Regions from separate parts of the Staphylococcus sp. IVB6214 genome, predicted to be linked through region 3. Evidence: riboswitches for the same ligand, from Rfam matches in the RefSeq annotation. Region 3 holds a riboswitch; each other region holds the start of a gene.

Region 1 (5,570 bases), 120 kb from region 3:
TTTTTAATATTAAGACATCCCTAGACTCTCTATTGTCAGAAAATTTAGTGATATAAAACGGTGTTTTAACAGTGTTTTTAGACATCGGTTTGTGTGCATGCACTGTGAAGGTTGTCTAACAATGTAGATTTTGAAATTGTTTTGTAATACAATAAGTTTAATTTTGATGAAGGGGGTCACATCATGGCATATCAGACATTCAGACAAGGCATCAAAGATTGTATTCCAACCTTGCTTGGATACGCAGGTATTGGATTTTCATTCGGTGTCGTGGGGAGTACCTCTGGCTTCAATCTATTCGAAATCGCATTATTGTCCATTTTAATTTATGCTGGAGCAGCGCAATTCATCGTGATTGCTTTGATGGCTGTTCATACGCCCGTATGGGTCATCGTCTTAACCACGTTAATTGTCAACAGTCGAATGTTTTTGTTGAGTATGACGTTAGCTCCGTCCTTCAAATCAGAAACATTAGGTCATCGTGTCGGCATCGGCGCATTGTTGACGGACGAGACATTTGGTGTAGCCATCACACCTTATTCAAAAGGGGAGATGATTGGTCGTAACTGGATGCATGGCTTGAATATTACAGCATATCTATTTTGGATTTTTACGACAATTCTTGGTGCTGCGCTCGGTGACTTTGTGAGTCGACCGGAAATGTTTGGACTTGATTATGCGATATTAGCGATGTTTGTTTTCTTGGCAGCGGCACAATTAGAGGGCGTACAGAAGTCTAAGATACGTCTATATATGTTGCTCATCTGTGTTGTCACCGTATTAATGCTTGTATTAAGTCTATTTATGCCGTCTTATCTCGCAATTATGATTGCATCAATATTGACGGCGACATTAGGGATGGTGATGGAACAATGACATGCTATTTCTTAATTGCGGTCGTCTTATCAGGCGTTGTAACATTGCTCGTGCGCATTTTGCCACTTGTGATGATTTCACGACTCGAACTCTCTGAGAAATTCATCAAATGGCTCTCATTTATTCCGATTACGTTATTTACAGCACTTGTCGTCGATGGCTTGATAAAGCAGCAAAGCGGTGTATTTGGCTATGCGATCAACTGGACGTTTGTCATTGCGCTCATTCCAACAATATGGATTGCATTACGTACACGGAGTTTGACAATAACGGTATTGGTGGGGATGGTAGCTGTGGCGTTATTGAGACTGATGATGGCTCCTTGATGTTGTTTTATAGACAAAAATAGTGTATCATAACACTTAATTTAAATATGCTGAAAACTTATTGAGAGAAGCTGAGGGATTTGGCCCGTTGACGCTTCAGCAACCACTTATATACAAGAACGGTGCTACAACCAACGATTGCGGTCGGATAATAAGTCATCCTATATAGATAAGACTGTATCGTTGTTGGCTCAATGATACAGTTTTTAATTTTTAGGAGGGCGAGCAATGAGCAACTATACCGTAGATACGTTACATTTAGGAACATTCACAACAGAATCAGGCGAAACAATTCAAGATTTACAATTGCGCTATGAATACGTCGGTTACAAAGGGCAGCCATTGGTTCTCGTTTGCCATGCTTTAACGGGCAATCACCTAACTTATGGCACAGATGAACAGCCAGGGTGGTGGCGTGAAATTATCGATGGTGGGTATATGCCATTTCACGACTATCAGTTTTTGACATTTAACGTCATCGGTAGTCCGTTTGGATCGAGTTCACGTGCCAATGACAGCGACTTTCCAGAGCATTTAACGATGCGTGATATTGTTAGAGCAATCGAACTCGGCGTGAAGGCACTCGGTTATACAGAAATTGATATTCTGATTGGAGCGTCACTCGGTGGCATGCAGGTGATGGAGCTGTTATACAATCGACAGTTTCACGTGAAAAAAGCGGTGATTCTTGCAGCAACAGCGAAGACGTCTTCGTATAGTCGTGCATTTAACGAAATTGCACGTCAAGCCATTCATATAGGGGGGACGGAAGGTTTGAGCATTGCACGACAACTTGGGTTCTTAACTTACCGCTCTTCGAAAAGTTACGAGTCAAGATTCACACCTGATGAAGTCGTCGCTTATCAAAAACATCAAGGGGACAAGTTCAAGTCATCTTTTCATTTAGAGAGTTACTTAACACTGCTCGATGTCTTAGATAGTCATGATATTTACCGTGGTCGTGATGACGTTAGTGCTGTATTTCGCATGCTCGACACGAAAGTTTTAACGATAGGTTTCGTCGATGACTTGCTGTATCCAGATGATCAAGTTGAAGCGGTCGGTCAACATTTTCGATATCATCGTCACTTCTTCGTTCCTGACAACGTCGGTCATGACGGCTTCCTGCTAAACTTCAATGATTGGGCACCTTATCTCTATCATTTCTTAAAAGTTTCCCGTTTTCGTCGCTAGGCTTAGACGGATATCCGACATTTTGTTATAATCAAAGGAATGAAGAAAAGAAGGGGTAAAATTTTGAATATGCGTATGCATAACAAGACGTAGACGCCTCATTCTATTCATATTTTGTCAGTGTCGTATCAATCCAAGTCATTGTATTCACACGGCAAAATTTGTAAAATAAGCGATAAAGAAATAAATTAGTTTGGAAGTGGCGTTATTGTTTTCAAAAATACAGTTTAAGCCAATGTTGCTATGTACACTTGCATGGCTGTTGGTCATCTTAGTAATAGACTTCTTACCCGCATTAGGATTGATTGTTGCACTGTTTGCAACACTCCCGGGTATTATATTATGGCATCGCTCAATCCATTCGTTCGGCTTTAGCGTCTTTGTTACATTCATCTTTGCCACATTAACAGGTAGTGTCTTGTTGATGAGCTTTATGATGATTGTTTTCGTAATCAGCGCATTGATTGGACGTCTGTTACAGCAGCGTGCTTCTAAAGAGCGCATCTTGTATATGACAACATTGGTATCGAGTGTATTAACGCTAGGTGTGATGATGTTTTTACAAAGCATTCAACAATTACCTTATGCTCATGAAATGTTAGAACCTTATCAAGCCGTCGTAGATCAAGCAGCTGCAATGCAAGATGTAGATGAAGCATCAAAAGAAGTATTGAATGCATCGGTACAACAACTTGCTATACAAATGCCAGGTTTGATTGTCATTGCATTGGCAATTTTCATGTTTTTAACACTCGTTATTATTTGTCCTATTTTGCGTAAGTTCAAGATTGCAACGCCCGTATTCAGACCTCTCTTTTTATGGCAGATGGGACGTTCAGTTTTCATTATTTATGCGATCGCTTTGTTGGTAGGCATAACAACAGAACCTGCAACGACAATGAATAGTATCAGTGTGAATTTTCAAATTGTACTCGGCTTTTTACTAGTTATTCAAGGTTTGAGTTTTATCCATTATGTATGTGTGATGAACCGTCTACATATTAGTTTGACGATTGTGTTTGTCATGTTAGGTATTGCATTTTATCCTTTAACACGCTTAATTGGATTGTTAGATATAGGTTTAAATTTAAAAGCTATGATTAAAAAACGATAAGAGGTGACAAAATGAATCGTCATGCTATAAAGAAGGCACTGGTCATCCCGTTTGTATTGATGACGCTTGCTGCCATGATAAGCGTTGGTGTCTTGGTGCTTTTTAACAAGATGTTTGCACTCGCGCTCGCATTAGGCTTGTTCGTTGTGCTTATCATTTGTGCAGTACTTCTGAAACGTATGTATCAACATTTTGATCGCTACATTGATCAGTTGAGCGGTAAGATTTCAGTTGGAAGTGATAGAGCGGTCAAAACGATGCCAATGGGATTGATTGTATTAGACGATGCAGAACAAATTGAATGGGTCAATCCGTTTATGTCAGAACGTATCGAACGCAATGTGATTTCAGATCCAATCAATGAAGTGTACCCAAATATTTTGAAACGATTAGAAAAAGCGAAAGAAATTGAATACCAAGATGGTCCATACGCATATCGTGTCAAATATTCAGAAGAAGAGAAAATACTTTACTTCCTTGATATGACAGAAGAAACTGAAATTCGACAAGAATATGAAGATCAACAACCGATTATTGCAACGTTGTTTTTGGATAACTACGATGAAATTACACAAAATATGAATGATACGCAGCGTTCAGAGATTAACGCTATGGTAACACGTGTTATCAGCCGTTGGGCACAGACACATAACGTTTACTTCAAGCGTTATAGCTCAGATCAATTCGTTGCGTATTTGAACAGACGTATTTTACGAGAAATTGAAGAGAGCAAGTTTGACATTTTAAGTCAATTGCGTGAGAAGAGTAGTGGTTACCGTGCACAACTGACATTCAGTATTGGTGTTGGAGAAGGCTCCGAAAACTTAATCGATCTTGGCGAACTTTCACAATCAGGTCTTGACTTGGCATTGGGTCGTGGTGGAGACCAAGTGGCGATTAAAAATATTAATGGTAACGTTCGTTTCTACGGGGGTAAGACTGACCCGATGGAAAAACGGACACGTGTTCGTGCACGTGTTATCTCGCATGCGCTGAAAGACATCTTGCTTGAAGGTGACAAAGTAATCGTGATGGGACATAAGCGCCCAGACTTAGATGCGATTGGTGCAGCAATTGGTGTCACACGCTTTGCAATGATGAATAATTTGGATGCATATGTCGTGTTGAATGATTCAGATATTGATCCAACACTTCAACGTGTGATGGATGAGATCAATGAAAAACCAGAGCTGAAAGAACGTTTCATTACATCTGATGAAGCATGGGATATGATGACATCTAGAACAACTTTGGTAGTTGTTGATACGCATAAACCAGAAATGGTGATGGATGAGAACATTTTAAATAAAGCAAACCGCAAAGTTGTGATTGACCACCACCGTCGTGGCGACAGCTTTATCTCGAATCCATTGCTTGTTTACATGGAACCTTATGCAAGTTCTACGGCTGAACTTGTTACCGAGTTGCTTGAATATCAGCCGACAGAGCAACGTTTGACACGACTTGAGTCGACTGTCATGTATGCGGGAATTATCGTCGATACACGTAACTTCACGTTGCGTACAGGATCACGGACATTTGATGCAGCGAGCTACTTGCGTGCACACGGTGCCGATACGATTCTGACACAACACTTCTTAAAAGATGACATCGAGACATACATTAATCGTTCTGAACTAATACGTACGGTTGTGTTACAAGATAACGGCATTGCGATTGCACACGGTGCAGATGACAAAATCTATCACCCTGTAACAGTTGCCCAAGCGGCAGATGAATTGTTGAGTTTGGACGGTGTGGAGGCGTCGTATGTCGTTGCACGCCGAGAGCAGGACTTAGTCGGAATGTCTGCACGCTCACTGGGTGGCTTTAACGTTCAGTTAACGATGGAAGCACTCGGAGGTGGCGGCCATCTTACAAATGCGGCGACGCAGATGAAAGATGTAACGGTGGAAGCAGCAATCGAACAGTTGAAAACAGCAATTGCGGAACAAATAGACAGGAGTGACGAATCATGAAAGTAATTTTCACACAAGACGTAAAAGGTAAAGGGAAAAAAGGCGAAATTAAAGATGTGCCAGTTGGCTATGCGAATAACT
Region 2 (5,570 bases), 660 kb from region 3:
TCTCTTTTTTTAAAGGAACAGGATCAAAGCCCCCTTTATGAAATGGATGACATCTCAAGATTCGATTAATAGCTAACCAACTGCCTTTGATGGCACCGTGTACTTGGATCGCCTCGATAGCGTAATTTGAACATGTTGGATAGAAGCGACATGATGGTGGTGTCAATGGTGATATAAATCGCTGATAGAAGCGAATACATTTGACGAATATTTTTTTCATTCATAGACCTCCGTGTAGATGATTAGAAATATTGTAACATAGAATAAGGGGAGATTGGATTTTGGAGTTTATAGATGCAGCCCAACAACGGGTGACTTTAAGTTTTCGTGCACATCATGACATTGCTGACGGTGACCATGTGTTGGCACTACCTATATATCAAAAACGATTGCTCATGACAGATCATCGACAACGCGGAATTGAGTTTCCCGGTGGTAAATGTGAAGCGGGGGAAACGGCGGTAGATGCATTAAAACGAGAATTATATGAAGAGACTGGGGCAACAATAGAAACGTTATATTATATTGCGCAATATACAGTTCACAAGGAGACGATGCCATTTAAAAAAGATGTTTACGTAGTCATTGTGAATCATATTGAAGAAAAATCGGACTATTTAGAGACGAATGGGCCAGTAATAGTATCTAAAATTGAAGATATTCCTGAAGATAAGCGGAGTATTTTGCTATCTGATGAGGCGATTTTGGCTTGTGTAGAAAGGATGGTATCGCTTGGATTTTATCAGTTATAAACGTATGCCAGCAGATCTCGGAACGCATCAAGTGGATGAAGTACAGTATAATGCAGACGGTGTGACTGTACGTGGATTACTTGTAACACCGAAACAATCTGTTGAACGAATTGTAGTCTACCTACGTGGTGGGAAAGGACAAGTGGGGCGAGTTCGGTTAGGTCGAATGTTGCAGTTTGTAAATACAACTACACTTGTTTTTGGTCCTTATTATCGTGGTAACAATGGCAGTCAGGGGCGGGATGCGTTTGCAGGTGATGACTTACAAGATGTTATTGTGGGTGTCGAGATTCTCAAAAAAATGTACCCCAATGTCCCTATTCATTTGATTGGTTTTTCTCGTGGTGGTATCCAAGGATTATTGACATTCCAAGCTGTACAAGCAGCGAGTTATATCATATGGGGTGGTGTCTCTGATATGCATCTTATGTATGAAGAGCGTGTTGATTTGAGGGGGATGTTGCGACGTATGATAGGACATCCGAAAAAGCAACCAGAAGCATATGAACAACGAGATGCATTGCGTATAATTGATCATACCGCACCTCCAATCTTGATTGTACATGGTGGTTTAGATGCACAAGTAGGTATTCATCAAGCGTATCATCTAGCCAAACACTTGGAAGCCAAACATGCTCGCTATGAGACATTTTATCAGATGGAAGAAGGTCACCTACCACGTCCCGAAGCCTTATCAGAAGTACTCCAACGAATACAAAGCTGGATGGATGAAGTTGAAAGGAATATATAAAAGAGAGACACGCGATCGTGTCTCTCTTTTTGAGTTCTATTTATCCTTTGAAACCGCCATTTTGTTGTAATTGTTGAGTTTCTTCACCGAACTTTTTGAAGTTTTCACGGAAACGTTCGATTAAGTCTGTTGCTTGTTTGTCATAGGCTTCTTTATCATGCCAAGCATTTTTAGGTTGTAGAATTGTTGTTGGTACGCCTTCAATTTCAGTTGGAATACTTAAACCAAAGATTTCATCTTCTTCAAACGTACTGTTTTTCAGAGAACCGTTAATTGCGCTGTTTACCATTTTACGTGTGTATTTCAATTCGATACGGTTACCTTTTCCGTATACGCCACCAGTCCAACCTGTGTTCACTAAGTAGACATCTACTTCGTGTTTGTCAATTAAGTCACCAAGTAAGTCAGCGTACACTTTTGCATTCAATGGTAAGAATGGTGCACCGAAGCAAGTTGAGAATGATGGTTGCGGCTCAGTGATGCCACGTTCAGTACCAGCAAGCTTAGATGTGAAACCACTTAGGAAGTGATACATTGCTTGGTCTTTGCTTAACTTAGAAATGGGTGGTAATACACCGAAAGCATCTGCAGTTAAGAAAATAATCGTGTTTGGATGTGATGCTTTTGAAGGTACAACAATATTGTCGATATGTTCAATAGGGTATGCTGCACGTGTATTTTCTGTATATTTGTTATCATCGAAGTCGATATAACCATGTTCATCAACAACTAAGTTTTCTAATACTGTACCGTAACGAATCGCATCAAAAATTTGTGGTTCTTTTTCAGCTGACAAGTTGATTGCTTTTGCGTAACAACCCCCTTCAATGTTAAATACACCATTTTCATTCCAGCCGTGTTCGTCATCACCTATTAATTTGCGATCTGGATCCGCAGATAAAGTTGTTTTACCAGTACCTGATAAACCGAAGAATAACGCAACATCGCCTTTACGACCTACGTTAGCTGAACAGTGCATACTCATGATGTCACGTTTAGGAAGTAGATAGTTCATCACAGAGAAGATAGACTTTTTCATTTCTCCTGCATATTCTGTACCACCGATGAGTACAGTTTTATGTTTGAATGACACGATAACGAATGTTTCAGAACGTGTGCCGTCTTTTTCAGGATCTGCTTTAAATGTCGGTGCAGAAATGATTGTGAAGTCAGCTTTGATTTTTTCTGCTTCGCTCTTAGAATGTGGACGAATAAACATATTTTGTGCGAAAAGGTTATGCCATGCGAATTCATTCACAACTGTTAATTTTAGTTGGGAATCCTTGTCGCTTCCGGCATAGCCGTTGAATACGAACACTTCGTCTTTAGCATCTAAATACTCTAATACTTGATGGTATAGATTTAAAAACTTGTCCTCAGAAATAGGTTGGTTTACAGTACCCCAGTCGATGTCATCGATGACTTGTGGATTATTAACGATATATTTATCTTTTGGAGAACGCCCCGTATATTCTCCAGTTTTTGCGTTAATTGCTCCAAGCTCTGTTAATTCTGCCTCGCCACGACTCAAAATTTTGTTGTAGAGTTCAGTTTTTGTAAGCTGCAGATGAGAAGTAGGCTTGTCAATCAATGCATTCAGTGCACTTGTATCAAATGACATGATGAATCCCTCCAATAGTTTCTTCTTTAATGTAAGCCTTTACAATTACAGAGTATAACATATTTGGGTAATAATCCCTATAAAAATTCTAAAAAAATTACGGGTGATTTTCTTCGAGGGAAATGACGGATTTTGCATGGAAATATAGGAAATATAAGGGTTTGTTTGATGGCGTTTTCATGAAATGATCATCTAGTATTTGAATACATTTGTGAAATTGACACATGATCAAAATTTATGTAATATAAAAGCAACGGATTCTCTTATCCTGAGTGGTGGAGGGACATGGACCCAATGAAACCCAGCAACCTCTTTTAACGAAGAAAGGTGCCAAACCGTTTGCAGGCGATAGCCTGAACGATAAGAGCGAATGGACGTTGAGCCTTCACTCTATGTATGTGCCGTAGTGGTGAAAGGCTCTTTTTATTTGAGCTCAGATAAAGAGAGTGTTCGTAATCTATTTTTAAAGGAGCATATTATGACAAATAATAAACGATTATTTACTTCAGAGTCTGTTACTGAAGGTCATCCGGATAAGATTGCTGACCAAATTTCAGATGCAATACTTGATGAAATTCTGAAAGGAGATAGTCATGCACGTGTTGCTTGTGAAACAACAGTAACAACAGGTATGGCTCTCATCGCAGGGGAAATAACTACGTCGACATATGTGGATATCCCTAAAGTAGTACGTGAAACCGTTAAGCAGATTGGTTACACACGTGCTAAGTATGGTTATGATTATAAAACAATGTCTGTATTAACTGCGATTGACGAACAATCTCCTGATATTGCACAAGGTGTAGACCGTGCATTGGAATATCGAGATGCATCGAATGACGAAGTATTGAATATTGGTGCAGGTGACCAAGGACTTATGTTTGGTTATGCAACAAATGAGACAGCATCATTTATGCCACTACCAATTGATTTATCGCATAAATTAGCGAAACGTCTGACAGATGTTAGAAAAGATGGCACATTAGACTATTTACGTCCAGATGGAAAGGTTCAAGTGACTGTTGAATATGATGAGAACGATCAACCGAAGCGTATCGATACGATTGTTATATCATCACAACATCACGAAGAAGTTGCACTTGATCAAATTCAACGAGACATTAAAGAGTATGTCATCTATCCAGTAGTACCTGAGACGTTATTGGATGATGAAACGAAATTTTTCATCAATCCAACAGGTCGTTTTGTAATCGGTGGACCACAAGGTGATGCAGGTCTGACAGGTCGAAAAATTATCGTAGACACATATGGTGGATACGCACGACATGGCGGGGGTGCATTCTCAGGTAAAGATCCAACGAAAGTGGACCGTTCAGCAGCTTATGCGGCACGCTATGTAGCTAAAAATATCGTAGCTGCAGGATTTGCTGATAAATGTGAAGTTCAATTGGCATATGCGATTGGTGTCGCACAGCCAGTATCTATCGCTATTGATACGTTTGGAACGGGTACTGTTTCTGAGGAGTCATTGATTCAAGCAGTGCGTTCTCACTTTGACTTGAGACCAGCCGGTATCATCCAAATGTTAGACTTACAACGTCCAATCTATAAACAAACAGCAGCGTACGGACACTTCGGACGTACAGATGTTGAATTGCCATGGGAGAAAACAGACAAAGTAGACGTATTGAAAGAGGCAGTTCAAGCGTATACAGCTCAATAATGAATTTATAGCGTATTGTATAAATGTAAACAAAAGGAAGGATTTTAAAAATGACACAGTTTGGCCCAATGGAAATAGGCTTGTATGTTGCCGTAGGGATTGCAGTTATTTGTTTTATTATGTTTTTAGTTGCACTGAATCGCAAAAAGAAAGCACAACAAAGAATTGAAACACAATACAAAGAAAAAGAAGAAAAATTAACACAGTCACACCAAGAAGCACTTGAAAAGGTAAGAATTGAAAAGAAAAAAGTGGAAACAAAGCATAAAGAAGATTATGAAACGATGGTGGCTTCGAAAGACAGAGAAATTGATGCATTAAAAGTCTTTTCGAAAAACAATAGTGAATACGTGACGGATATGCGTTTGATTGGCATTCGTGAACGACTCGTTAGAGAGAAGCGTATCCGACCAGAAGATATGCATATTATGGCGAATATCTTTATGCCTACAAATGATTTAGACAATATTACACGTATTAGTCATTTAGTATTAACGCGCACAGGTTTATACATCATCGATTCACAACTGTTAAAAGGACATGTGTATCAAGGGATTAGTCGCAATCAATTTGCGGACAATCCAATGATGGAGCAAGTATTCAAAACGCTACACCTTGATGAAACAGCACCACAAACAATCGTGCTTGATGAGAGTGAAGATAACGCTCGTAAACTTTCTATTGTTGATTATTCTGAGCAAATCGAACATTTAGAAGCGGTAGCAGAGAAGCTGCAACGTCAGCTAAACAATAAATATACGC
Region 3 (5,570 bases):
TGCGTGACTATCAGTATGCTTGGACGGCAGAACATGATGTATGGTTTAGCATATACAGTACGCCAAGTGAATCATTGACCGATCGTTTTTGTCGTTTAGATTATGAGCAGTTCGGTGCGGTACCTGATGTAACAGATAAAGGCTATTATCAAAACTCTTTCCATTATGATGTGCGCAAAGATGTGACGCCGTTCGAGAAGTTGGACTTTGAGCAAGACTATCCACACTATGCGAGCGGGGGTTATATTCATTACTGTGAGTATCCGAAGTTAGACCACAACAAAAAGGCGTTAGAAGCGGTATGGGACTATTCATATGATCGTGTCAGTTACTTAGGAACGAATATTCCAATCGACCATTGTTATGAATGCGGATTTGAAGGTGACTTTGATACGACAGACACAGGGTATTGCTGTCCAAACTGCGGTAACAAAGACCCCGAAACGGTTGATGTAGTGAAAAGAACATGTGGCTATCTTGGTAACCCAGTGCAACGCCCAACGATTGAAGGACGACACAAGGAGATTTGTGCACGGGTTAAACATATGAAGGTGCCGAAATCATGAAAGGCGCACCGTTAATACAGGGATCCGGATACATTGCCAAAATTGAAACGCATAGTTTTGTCGATGGTGAAGGGGTTCGTTGCAGCCTTTATGTATCGGGGTGTCCGTTTCGTTGTCCGGGTTGTTACAATGTCGCAGCACAACATTTTCGTTATGGTGAACCATTCACGGATCCGATTATCGATGAAGTAATCTCAGCTTGTGAACCTTCGTATATTTCAGGGTTGAGCATTCTCGGTGGTGAACCTTTCTGCAACTTAGCGGTTATTGTACCGTTAATCCGTGCGTTTCGTCATCACTTTGGTCATACGAAAGACATTTGGGTGTGGACAGGTTATCAACTCGAGTATTTGTGGTGTCAAGATGATGAACGCAAGACAATCCTTCAAAATATCGATGTCCTTGTGGACGGGATGTTTATACAACATCTCTATCGTCCTAATCTTGCCTATCGTGGCTCGCTGAACCAACGGGTAATTCATATGCCGACCTTTAGAGAAACATTCTCGGTAGGACGTGCCATCTATGTTGAATAAATATCTCGGAATTCGAAAAAGATTGGTTGACTTTCGGAATTTTCTGATATATGATAGCGTTACATTTAAAAAGTAACAGGTGACAATAAATATATCTTATCAAGATTGGTGAAGGGACAGGCCCTATGAAACCAGGCAACCTATTGAGTTAGGTGCTAATTCCTGCAGGTGATACGAACCTGAGAGATAAGTCTTTTATAATCAAATCGACTATTGATTATACGAATAGATACACACAGGAAATCTTGATACAAGTTGAGATTTGCCTGTGTGCTTTTTTATTTATAGGAGGGAATCATATGGCGGAATCATTCGAATTTGAAACATTGCAATTACATGCAGGACAAGAGGTAGATGCAGTGTCCAAGTCACGTGCTTTGCCGATTTATCAAACGACTTCATTTACATTTGATGATACAGGGCATGCAGCAAGATTATTTGGGTTAGAAGAAGTGGGGAATATTTATACACGATTAACAAACCCAACGACGGCAGTGTTAGAGACACGTGTTGCCGAATTAGAAGGTGGCGTTGCGGGTGTTGCAGTGGCGTCAGGTATGGCAGCAATAACGTATGCTATTCAAGCCGTAGCACAAAATGGCGATCATATCGTAGCTAGTGACAAATTATATGGTGGCACACACACGCTTTTCAGTCATACATTACCTAAGTTTGGCATTGAAGTGACATTAGTAGATACAACGAAAGTGGAACAAATTGAAGCAGCAATCCGTCCAAATACAAAAGGACTTTTCATTGAAACAATCGGTAATCCAGAAGGGAATATTGATGACTTTGATGCTTTAGCCACTGTGACAAAGAAACATGGTATTGTGCTCATCGTCGATAATACATTTGCATCACCCTACTTATTCCGTCCGATTGAGTACGGTGCAAATATTGTGGTTCACTCAGCAACGAAGTTTATCGGTGGTCACGGTACGTCAATGGGCGGTGTCATCGTGGATGCAGGTAACTTTGACTGGGGGGATGGCAAGTTCCCAGGGTTAAGTGAACCAGATCCGTCATATCATGGACTTGTGTTCAAAGATGCTTTTGGTGAAGCAGCATTAGCATTCAAAATCCGCACAACACTTTTGCGTGATACAGGTGCGGCACTATCGCCATTCAACGCCTTTTTATTAACTCAAGGGTTAGAAACATTGTCACTTCGTCTTGAACGTCATGTTGAAAATGCAGAAAAAGTCGCGCATTATTTAGAAGGACATGATCAAGTGGCTTGGGTGAAATATGCTGGTTTAGAATCAAATGAGTACTATGAAAATAAACAGCGTTATTTACCAAAAGGAGCAGGATCTATCTTTACATTTGGCGTGAAAGGCGGTTATGAAGCAGGAAAGCAGTTCATCGAAGGACTGGAACTGTTCTCATTACTCGCTAACGTAGGAGATGCGAAGTCATTAGTGATTCATCCAGCATCAACAACACACCAACAATTAACGGAAGAAGAGCAGCGTGCAGCAGGTATTGAGCCGGAAACAATCCGTTTGTCTATCGGTATTGAACATATTAACGACATTATTGCTGACTTAGACCGTGGTTTTGCAGCAATTCAATCATAAATACGAGACACTTTGGAAACCTTTTACGCAGGTTTCTGAAGTGTCTTTATTTGTGTGATTAAATAAAATAAGCATAAAAAAAGTTGACAAATGAACAAAAAACGTCATTGCACATTTGTCTAGTCTCATGTATAATTCTAATCGTAATGATTACTATTTGAAGGAAGGCGTCTAATAAATGAAGAAAAGTTTAAAAGTAGTAGCGACAGCAGCACTTGCAAGCTCGTTATTAGTAGCATGTGGTCAGTCTGATGATAATAAAGCTTCTTCAGGCGACAAGATGAAAGTAACAACAACAGTTTATCCGCTCCAATCATTTGTTGAACAAATCGGTGGGAAACACGTCGAAGTGGATTCTATTTACCCTAAAGGTGCGGACTTACATAGTTTCGAGCCATCACAAAAAGATATTATTAACGCGAGTAAATCAGATGTGTTCGTATACACAGGTGATAATTTAGATCCAGTTGCTAAGAAAGTAGCCGGTGCAATCAAGAAAGACGATCACAAGTTATCTCTTGAAGATAGCCTTGATAAGACAGAGTTATTAACAGACCAACATGAACATGATCACGAAGGTGAAGCGCACGATCACGATCATGAAGGCGAAGATCATGACCATGAAGCAGAAGGACATGAACATGATCACGAGTCAGATGATCACGGTCATGCACATCATCATCACGGTGGTTACGATCCACACGTATGGTTAGATCCAAACATGGATGAAGCATTTGTCAAAGCAATTCGTGATGACTTAAGTGAACGTGACCCAGAACACAAAAAAGAATACAAAGAAAATGCTGACAAGTTATTGAAAGATTTAGATAAACTTGATAACAAAATGGAAAAAGCAACAGAAGGTCATGAAGGGCACGCAGTATTCGTATCACACGAATCACTTGGCTACTTAGCAGACCGTTATGGTTTCGTTCAAAAAGGTGTTCAAAGCTTGAATGCAGAAGACCCATCACAAAAAGAATTAACTAAAATTGTAGACGAAATCAACGAAACAGGTGCGAAATACATCTTGTACGAAGAAAACGTCGCAAATAAAGTAACTGATACAATTCGTAAAGAAACAGACGCGAAACCTTTGAAATTTAACAACATGGAAGCTGTTTCAAAAGATCAAGCCAAAGATGCAACTTATCAAACATTAATGGAAGAAAACATCAAAAACATTGAAAAAGCATTGAATGATAAGATTGAAGTTGAAGATGAAAAAGCTGCTGACAAACACTCAAAAGCAATTCAAGACGGTTACTTCAAAGATAGCCAAGTGAAAGACCGTGAGTTATCAGACTATGCGGGCGAATGGCAATCTGTATACCCATTATTAAAAGATGGTACATTAGACGAAGTATTTGAACATAAAGCTGAAGAAAAAGGCGACAAATCAGCAAAAGAATATAAAGAGTACTATGATGTTGGTTACAAAACAGACATTGAAAATATCAAAATTACAGATGACACAATGACATTCACAAGAAATGGCAAATCTGTAACAGGTACGTATAAATATGATGGTAAAGACATCTTAGACTATGAAGGTGGTAACCGTGGCGTACGTTACACATTCAAGTTAGACGGTGAAGGTTCTAAAGACTTACCGAAATATGTACAATTCAGTGACCACAACATTGCACCGGTTAAAACAGGTCACTACCATATCTTCATGGGTAACGACCGTGATAAAGTCTTAAAAGAATTAGACAACTGGCCAACATACTACCCAGCTGATCTTTCTAAAGAAGAAGTGAAAGAAGAAATGTTAGCACACTAATATCAATGAGTAACACCTATGATAGGGAGATACCCTTCATAGGTGTTTTTTTATGACTGCTTAAAGCTGTAATTAAGCATGTTATAATTGTATCGATAATAGGAAGACAAGGAGTGTTTCAGATGAAGAAGATTGTTTGGTGGGGTATAGGTGTTGTGACAGTACTCGCAATCACTGTGTTCTTTTTACTCAAAACGTATGGACCTTATTACAATATTTATGTGACAAAACCATCGACAAAAGACTATGTCAAAGTTGCAATCACGCAAATGGAGAGTCAAGGACTCTATGCCAAGGGAGAACAGTGGGAACGTGCCAAAGAAGAAGCTTATCAAACGACAAAGGATGCAAAGTCATATGAAGATACCCACGATGCATTGCGTAAAGCATTGAAAGTGGCTGGCGGTAAACACTCATTTCTTCAAGCCCCATCTGAACAAAGCGATATGAAAGATCAAGTAGCGTATCCAACAAGTAAAAAGGTAGGTACAACCCTTGTATTAGAATTGCCGGGATTCATGGGGAGTGAAAAAGAAGCAGAACGTTATGCGAAAACATTGAATGATGCACTTGAAAAACAGGATTACGAACGTGTGATTGTAGACTTACAAGGTAATGACGGTGGTGATATGGGACCGATGATTGCAGGATTGTCTAAGATTATTCCAGATGGGACACTTATGTCGTGGGTCGATCGTAAAGGGAACAGCTTTGATGCCACATTGAAAAAAGGCAAAATCAATGGTGGTGGTACGCCGTTACAAATGAAAGCTGGGTCCAAGGACTTAGACACGCCGGTGGATGTACTCATCGGCAATAAGACAGCAAGTTCTGGGGAGATTACGGCCCTTGCTTTTAAAGGACGCTCGCATACACAGTTTATCGGTAAAGACACTGCGACGTATACGACAGCTAATACAACACTGCAACTTTATGATGGGACACAAATGAACATTACGAATTATAAAATTAAAGACCGTACAGGAAAATATTATGAAAACAACCCAATTCATCCCGATATTGTGAGTGACAAAGCGCTTGAAACAGCACTCAGCCAGTAGAACGTTATGCAAGTGTACAAAAATACAAGTAGATGCTC
Region 4 (5,570 bases), 390 kb from region 3:
CCGCATGCCAAATACAGCCAAATCGTGAATCAACATGTTTATCTGTGTACCAATCTCCATCATAATATGACAATGGGAAAAGGACACCTTTTTCGATAAATGTTTTAATAGCTGCATAGAAACGGTCATTATCCCCTTTCGCCACATAACTATAAAACTTATGATAGGCACCTTCTAAGTTATCGGAAAGTAACAACATACTCGTAGAGCCGTTTTGTCGATAGTTTAAGTCAATTGCAAAGACTTGACCATCTGCATCTTCTAATAGGTCAAATCCCGCCACACCAATAAAGCCTTCTTCAACTGCTCGTTCCATAAGTGCTCGTCCAGCATCTATGATTGTCTGTGGTACGTGTTGGGCATTAACGTTACCTTGATAGAAGCCGTATTCATTCGTTAATTGTTTTGCAGCACCTAAATAAATAATACCTTTATCTGGATGTTTCGCAAACTGCACACAATAGTTATCCACGATATCAATACACTGTTCAATAATCAATGTATCCGTCGCTGTTTTCGCTTTCTTCACACGTGAAATGGCCTGTTCTAGTTCTGCTTGTGTGTAACAAATCATCACACCATACCCACCAGCTGTTGGTAAGTCATCTCCTGGTTTAATAACAACTGGTAAGTCCCAGCGACGAACTGCTTGTTCAAATTCGTTAAACGGCACCACTTCACGCTTTGGCAAGTATTTGCCATCTGTCCATTCTGGTATTTTTGACTTGTTATTCAAATCAATAAAAGTCTGTTTATTCATCGCATACTTGTCAGCAGGGACGATATCATCACCATGTACATATTGAAAATAAACTTTCCGTCCCTCTTCATATACAAGTCGTTGTAACAAAGTTTCATATGATGTTTGATCTCTAAAAGAATACAAATTATCAGGAATACGACGATGAATCATCGCAAATAATTGCGCTAACTTATCTGTCACACTTGCTTCATGAACAATTACGGGCATATCCGCTATCAGCAATTCTCTCGCAGATAAGAAGTTAGATTGATGTTCATCGGGTTCTAACCAAGGGTTCGACACATATGAAGGTCGAGATGAATATACGACATCACTTGAATACAACTCAGACATCGTCAAATAAGACTGGGTATTTTTTACATCGGTCATAATAAATGCTCCCTTAATAATTGATGTTCTTGTTGTATTTTCTCAAGTTGCGCTGGATCTTGAATTAATTTTGCGCCCATCAACGCAATAATCTTTGCCCCTTTAATTAGCGCCTTATCACCCATCGGACTAGCTGCAGCTTCTCTAAAACGATGTGTATGGCCTACTAAGCTTCTTGGACCAATTTTTACATGCGGATGAATTGTTGGTACAACGTGACTTACGTTACCTGTATCTGTTGATCCAAATCCAAAGTCATCATGACTGACTTCTTCACCGAGTTCCGTTGCATATTTCTCAAATAGGTCATCTAACAATGGTGCTTTAATAAATTCATTTACACCATTTTGAATCGGTCCAAATTCATAGTTACAGCCTGTTTGTAGTGCAGCCCCTTTGGCAATATCGTGCACACGTTCAGTGAGAACATCCAGTGACTTTCGTGTTGTCCCTCTCGTGTAAAAACGTGCATGTGTAAAGTCAGGAATAATATTCGCTGCTTTCCCACCATCTAAGATCACACCATGTACGCGTTCAGACGGTTGAATGTGTTGACGTAACTGAGCAACACCGTTGAAGAAGCTTAACATTGCATCGAGTGCGTTACGTGCTTCATACGCATTTTCTGAAGCATGCGCACTACGTCCGAAGAACTTAATATCCAACACGTCAACTGCAAGAGTATGAATCGTTGGGTACGTTTCATTGCCCGGATGTATCATCAATGCTACGTCAACATCTATAAGCCCTTCTTTAACATACGACGCCTTGGCAGAGCCGTTTTCGCCGCCTTCTTCTGCTGGACAGCCGTATACGACAACAGTCCCACCAATCTCGTCGACAACATGTTTCAATGCAACACCAGCTAATACACTGGCTGTTCCGATAATGTTATGTCCACAAGCATGTCCAAGTCCAGGTAACGCATCATATTCAGCCAAAAAGCCAATTCTTGGACCCGGTTTATCAGATTGGTAAGTTGCAATAAAGCCCGTCGCATGACCAGCAATATCACGTGTCACTTCAAAATCATGTTGCTTTAAATGATCAATTAATAATCGTGATGCGAATAGTTCTTCATTTCCTAATTCAGGGCGCTCATGTATTTGATGACTCATGTCCAAATAGTTCAGCCTATGGTTATCTATATAGTCTAGGATCTGTTGTTTTACTGTTATCAATGCAAAAAGCTCCTTTCAAAAAAATATCAACCTTGTACGAGCGCTACATTTATCAAGTGCGGTATGTACAAAGTTGATAATATCTTGTCCACGTCATTTATCTGTCAGCTAACTTGCTGTTGGATTTAGCACCTTTATCGTCACCGATGAGGTTGCAGGGCTTCACAGGGCCAATTCCCTCCACCACTCTTGATAAATTATATTTAATTATTACTTATTCTATCGGATTTACGATCATTTGTCATGTCATTTTTTCAATATTTTCTAAAATCTTTGTAAACGAGTTATTTCCGTCTACTCGACAGCATATCCTATACATAGAACCTTTTATTGTTTTCAAATCTATACCCACATATTCAAAATTCAAATCATGTCCCTGTTAGTTTCTTCTGAATATGATAAAATAACGATAAACTATAAAGGAGGCGTTATCACAATGCCAAAAATGAATGTTGAAAGTTTTAACCTAGACCATACTAAAGTTGTTGCCCCTTATATCCGCTTAGCTGGTAAAATGACTGGGAACAACGGTGACGAAATCCACAAATACGATATTCGTTTTAAACAACCAAACAAAGAACATATGGACATGCCAGGCTTACACTCATTAGAACATTTAATGGCAGAGAATATTCGAAACCATTCAGACAAAGTGGTTGATTTAAGTCCTATGGGCTGTCAAACAGGTTTTTACGTCTCATTTATTAATCATGATGACTATGAAGATGTATTAAACATCATTGAAAAAACGATTCAAGATGTCCTTAATGCAACAAAAGTTCCTGCTTGCAATGAAGTACAATGTGGCTGGGCTGCTTCTCACTCATTAGAAGGTGCAAAAGTAATTGCACAAGCTTTTTTAGACAAGCGTGATCAATGGCACGATGTCTTCGGTGAAGGATAAAGTAAATTAAACGTAAAAAACACGGATGCAATTGCACCCGTGTTTTTTGGATTAAAGTTTGCGTATCCATGCCATTAAGACAAATTGCAATGGAAGCCGACCATATAAAACGGATTTTGGTAACACTTTGTCACCAAGTGGTAATCCCTGACGTGCCATATAAATATTAGCTGGGAATACTGCCCATAAAAATGCAATCATCGCATGTTTAAACCAGTATCCAGGTTTTCTCAACGCCAAGCCAATACCAAAGATCAGTTCCATGACACCCGTTATCCATACAATCTCCTTCTTAAACGGTAAATAGTGCGGCACAATATTTGTGAAGTTACGTTCACGTTTAAAGTGTAAGTAACCCGCCCCCGTAAATAAGATTGCTAACAGTTGTCGACTTATCCATTTCATTATATTCAATCCTTTATACTTATTTTGTAATCACTTCGTGAATTAATGTAGGTGTTTCTCCACGATCACTAATTGTGATATTATCATATAATTTTTCTTTCACTTGTTCAACATCTTCTTGGTTTGCATAAATTGTTAATAGTGATTCGCCTTCTTCAACTTTGTCGCCAACTTTTTTATTTAATACAAGACCTACAGCTAAGTCAATTGTATCTTCTTTTGTTTGACGGCCTGCACCTAACATCATAGAAGCAATACCAATTTCATTTGCAATCATTTCAGACACAACACCAGATTGTTTAGCTGGCAATTCGAACGTGTATTTCGCAGTTGGTAACTTAGATGGATCATCTACAACAGATGCGTCTCCACCTTGATTGCTCAAGAAAACTTTGAATTTTTCAAGTGCTTTACCGTTCTCAATGACACCTTTTAACAATTCACGTGCTTCATCTAATGTCTCAGCTTTTTCAGCTAATACGACCATTTGAGAGCCAAGTGTTAAAACTAATTCTGTTAGGTCTTCTGGTCCTTCACCTTTCAATGTGTCAATTGCTTCTTTCAGCTCAAGCGCATTACCAATAGCACGACCAAGTGGTTGGCTCATATCAGAAATAATCGCCATCGTGTTACGTCCAACTTGGTTACCAATTTTTACCATTGCGTTTGCCAGTTGTTCAGCATCTTCAACTGTTTTCATAAATGCACCGTTACCCGTCTTAACATCTAATACAATCGCATCTGCACCTGCAGCAATCTTCTTACTCATAATTGAAGATGCAATTAATGGAATTGAGTTGACCGTACCTGTTACATCACGTAGCGCATAGATTTTTTTATCAGCAGGTGTTAAGTTCCCTGTTTGACCGATAACTGCAAGATGATCTTCATTTACTAGCTTAATAAACTCATCTTCAGAGATTTCAACGTGGAAGCCTTCAACCGCTTCTAATTTATCAATCGTGCCACCTGTATGACCCAATCCACGACCACTCATTTTTGCTACTGGAATTTCTAATGCAGCCACTAATGGTGCTAGCACAAGTGTTGTTGTATCACCGACACCACCTGTTGAGTGCTTATCTACTTTGATACCATTTATATCAGAAAGATCGATTTGATCACCAGATTCTACCATTGCCATTGTCAGGTCTGCACGTTCCTCATCAGTCATATCTTGGAAGAAAATCGCCATCGCTAAACTCGACATTTGATAATCAGGAATATCACCATTCGTATATCCGTTCACAAAAAACTTAATCTCTTCCGTTGTCAATACTTCTCCGTCTCGCTTTTTTGCGATAATGTCTACCATTCTCATGATTATTCTCCTCTTCTCTATTTACATTTAAACAATATATTTAAATATCATTTATTTTGTAAGCCTTTTCTATTTCATTATAAACGATTATATTTCATTTGATAAATAATTCGTGTTATAAATCGGAAATATTTTGATTAAGCCCCCCTAAGAGATTGTGAGAGAAGCGATTAGAATTTGAGCAGAATCCGAGCGATGCGTAAAATTGCTTTTTGATTTTATCGAATCGTGAAATTCTGTCGAGAATTCTGCTTCTCGAACACTGACATCACGAGGTTGTGAAAAGAGTGATTAGGGATTGAGCAGAACCTAAGCAATTCTTAAAATCGCTGGAATTACGACGTTCTGCCGAAAGCCCTGCTTCTTGAACACTGACATCACGAGGTTGTGAGAGAAGCGGTTATAATTTGAGTGGAGGTGTTTAATTCGTTCTTCATTCTTCTAGTAACTCTAATCGACATTTCAGAGTAGGTCTGTTATCTTTAAAGTAATCCAATATAAAAATAAATGATTTTAAGGAGCTGTTTGTTATGACACAAGGTACACCACATATTCAACCAAATGGAACAAAAATTGCTAAAACGGTTTTAATGCCGGGAGATCCATTGCGTGCAAAATATATTGCGG

What was found. A riboswitch is a leader RNA that binds a small molecule or an ion and turns the genes downstream of it on or off. The one in region 3 is predicted to bind S-adenosylmethionine.
Region 1: another riboswitch for S-adenosylmethionine. It lies ahead of metX (homoserine O-acetyltransferase MetX); the one in region 3 lies ahead of MUA51_RS10290 (O-acetylhomoserine aminocarboxypropyltransferase/cysteine synthase family protein).
Region 2: another riboswitch for S-adenosylmethionine. It lies ahead of metK (methionine adenosyltransferase); the one in region 3 lies ahead of MUA51_RS10290 (O-acetylhomoserine aminocarboxypropyltransferase/cysteine synthase family protein).
Region 4: another riboswitch for S-adenosylmethionine. It lies ahead of MUA51_RS08360 (M20 family metallopeptidase); the one in region 3 lies ahead of MUA51_RS10290 (O-acetylhomoserine aminocarboxypropyltransferase/cysteine synthase family protein).

What each region holds. Positions count from the first base shown of each region.
Region 1 is NZ_CP094723.1:13,842-19,411, forward strand. It holds gene MUA51_RS00055 (AzlC family ABC transporter permease) at 184-876, shown strand; gene MUA51_RS00060 (AzlD domain-containing protein) at 873-1,202, shown strand; SAM riboswitch class I at 1,258-1,360, shown strand; gene metX (homoserine O-acetyltransferase MetX) at 1,431-2,396, shown strand; gene MUA51_RS00070 (DUF2232 domain-containing protein) at 2,605-3,510, shown strand; gene MUA51_RS00075 (DHH family phosphoesterase) at 3,522-5,489, shown strand; gene rplI (50S ribosomal protein L9) at 5,486-5,570, shown strand, end outside.
Region 2 is NZ_CP094723.1:1,432,781-1,438,350, reverse strand. It holds gene yidD (membrane protein insertion efficiency factor YidD) at 1-220, opposite strand, end outside; gene ytkD (RNA deprotection pyrophosphohydrolase) at 282-752, shown strand; gene MUA51_RS06925 (alpha/beta hydrolase family protein) at 733-1,503, shown strand; gene pckA (phosphoenolpyruvate carboxykinase (ATP)) at 1,544-3,124, opposite strand; SAM riboswitch class I at 3,385-3,491, shown strand; gene metK (methionine adenosyltransferase) at 3,603-4,808, shown strand; gene MUA51_RS06910 (nuclease-related domain-containing protein) at 4,859-5,570, shown strand, end outside.
Region 3 is NZ_CP094723.1:2,088,544-2,094,113, reverse strand. It holds gene nrdD (anaerobic ribonucleoside-triphosphate reductase) at 1-566, shown strand, start outside; gene nrdG (anaerobic ribonucleoside-triphosphate reductase activating protein) at 563-1,102, shown strand; SAM riboswitch class I at 1,196-1,295, shown strand; gene MUA51_RS10290 (O-acetylhomoserine aminocarboxypropyltransferase/cysteine synthase family protein) at 1,402-2,685, shown strand; gene adcA (zinc ABC transporter substrate-binding lipoprotein AdcA) at 2,864-4,471, shown strand; gene MUA51_RS10280 (S41 family peptidase) at 4,594-5,532, shown strand.
Region 4 is NZ_CP094723.1:1,696,596-1,702,165, forward strand. It holds gene ldmS (L-aspartate--L-methionine ligase LdmS) at 1-1,132, opposite strand, end outside; gene MUA51_RS08360 (M20 family metallopeptidase) at 1,129-2,310, opposite strand; SAM riboswitch class I at 2,408-2,512, opposite strand; gene MUA51_RS08365 (S-ribosylhomocysteine lyase) at 2,750-3,217, shown strand; gene MUA51_RS08370 (DoxX family protein) at 3,269-3,622, opposite strand; gene MUA51_RS08375 (pyrimidine-nucleoside phosphorylase) at 3,642-4,943, opposite strand; gene deoD (purine-nucleoside phosphorylase) at 5,474-5,570, shown strand, end outside.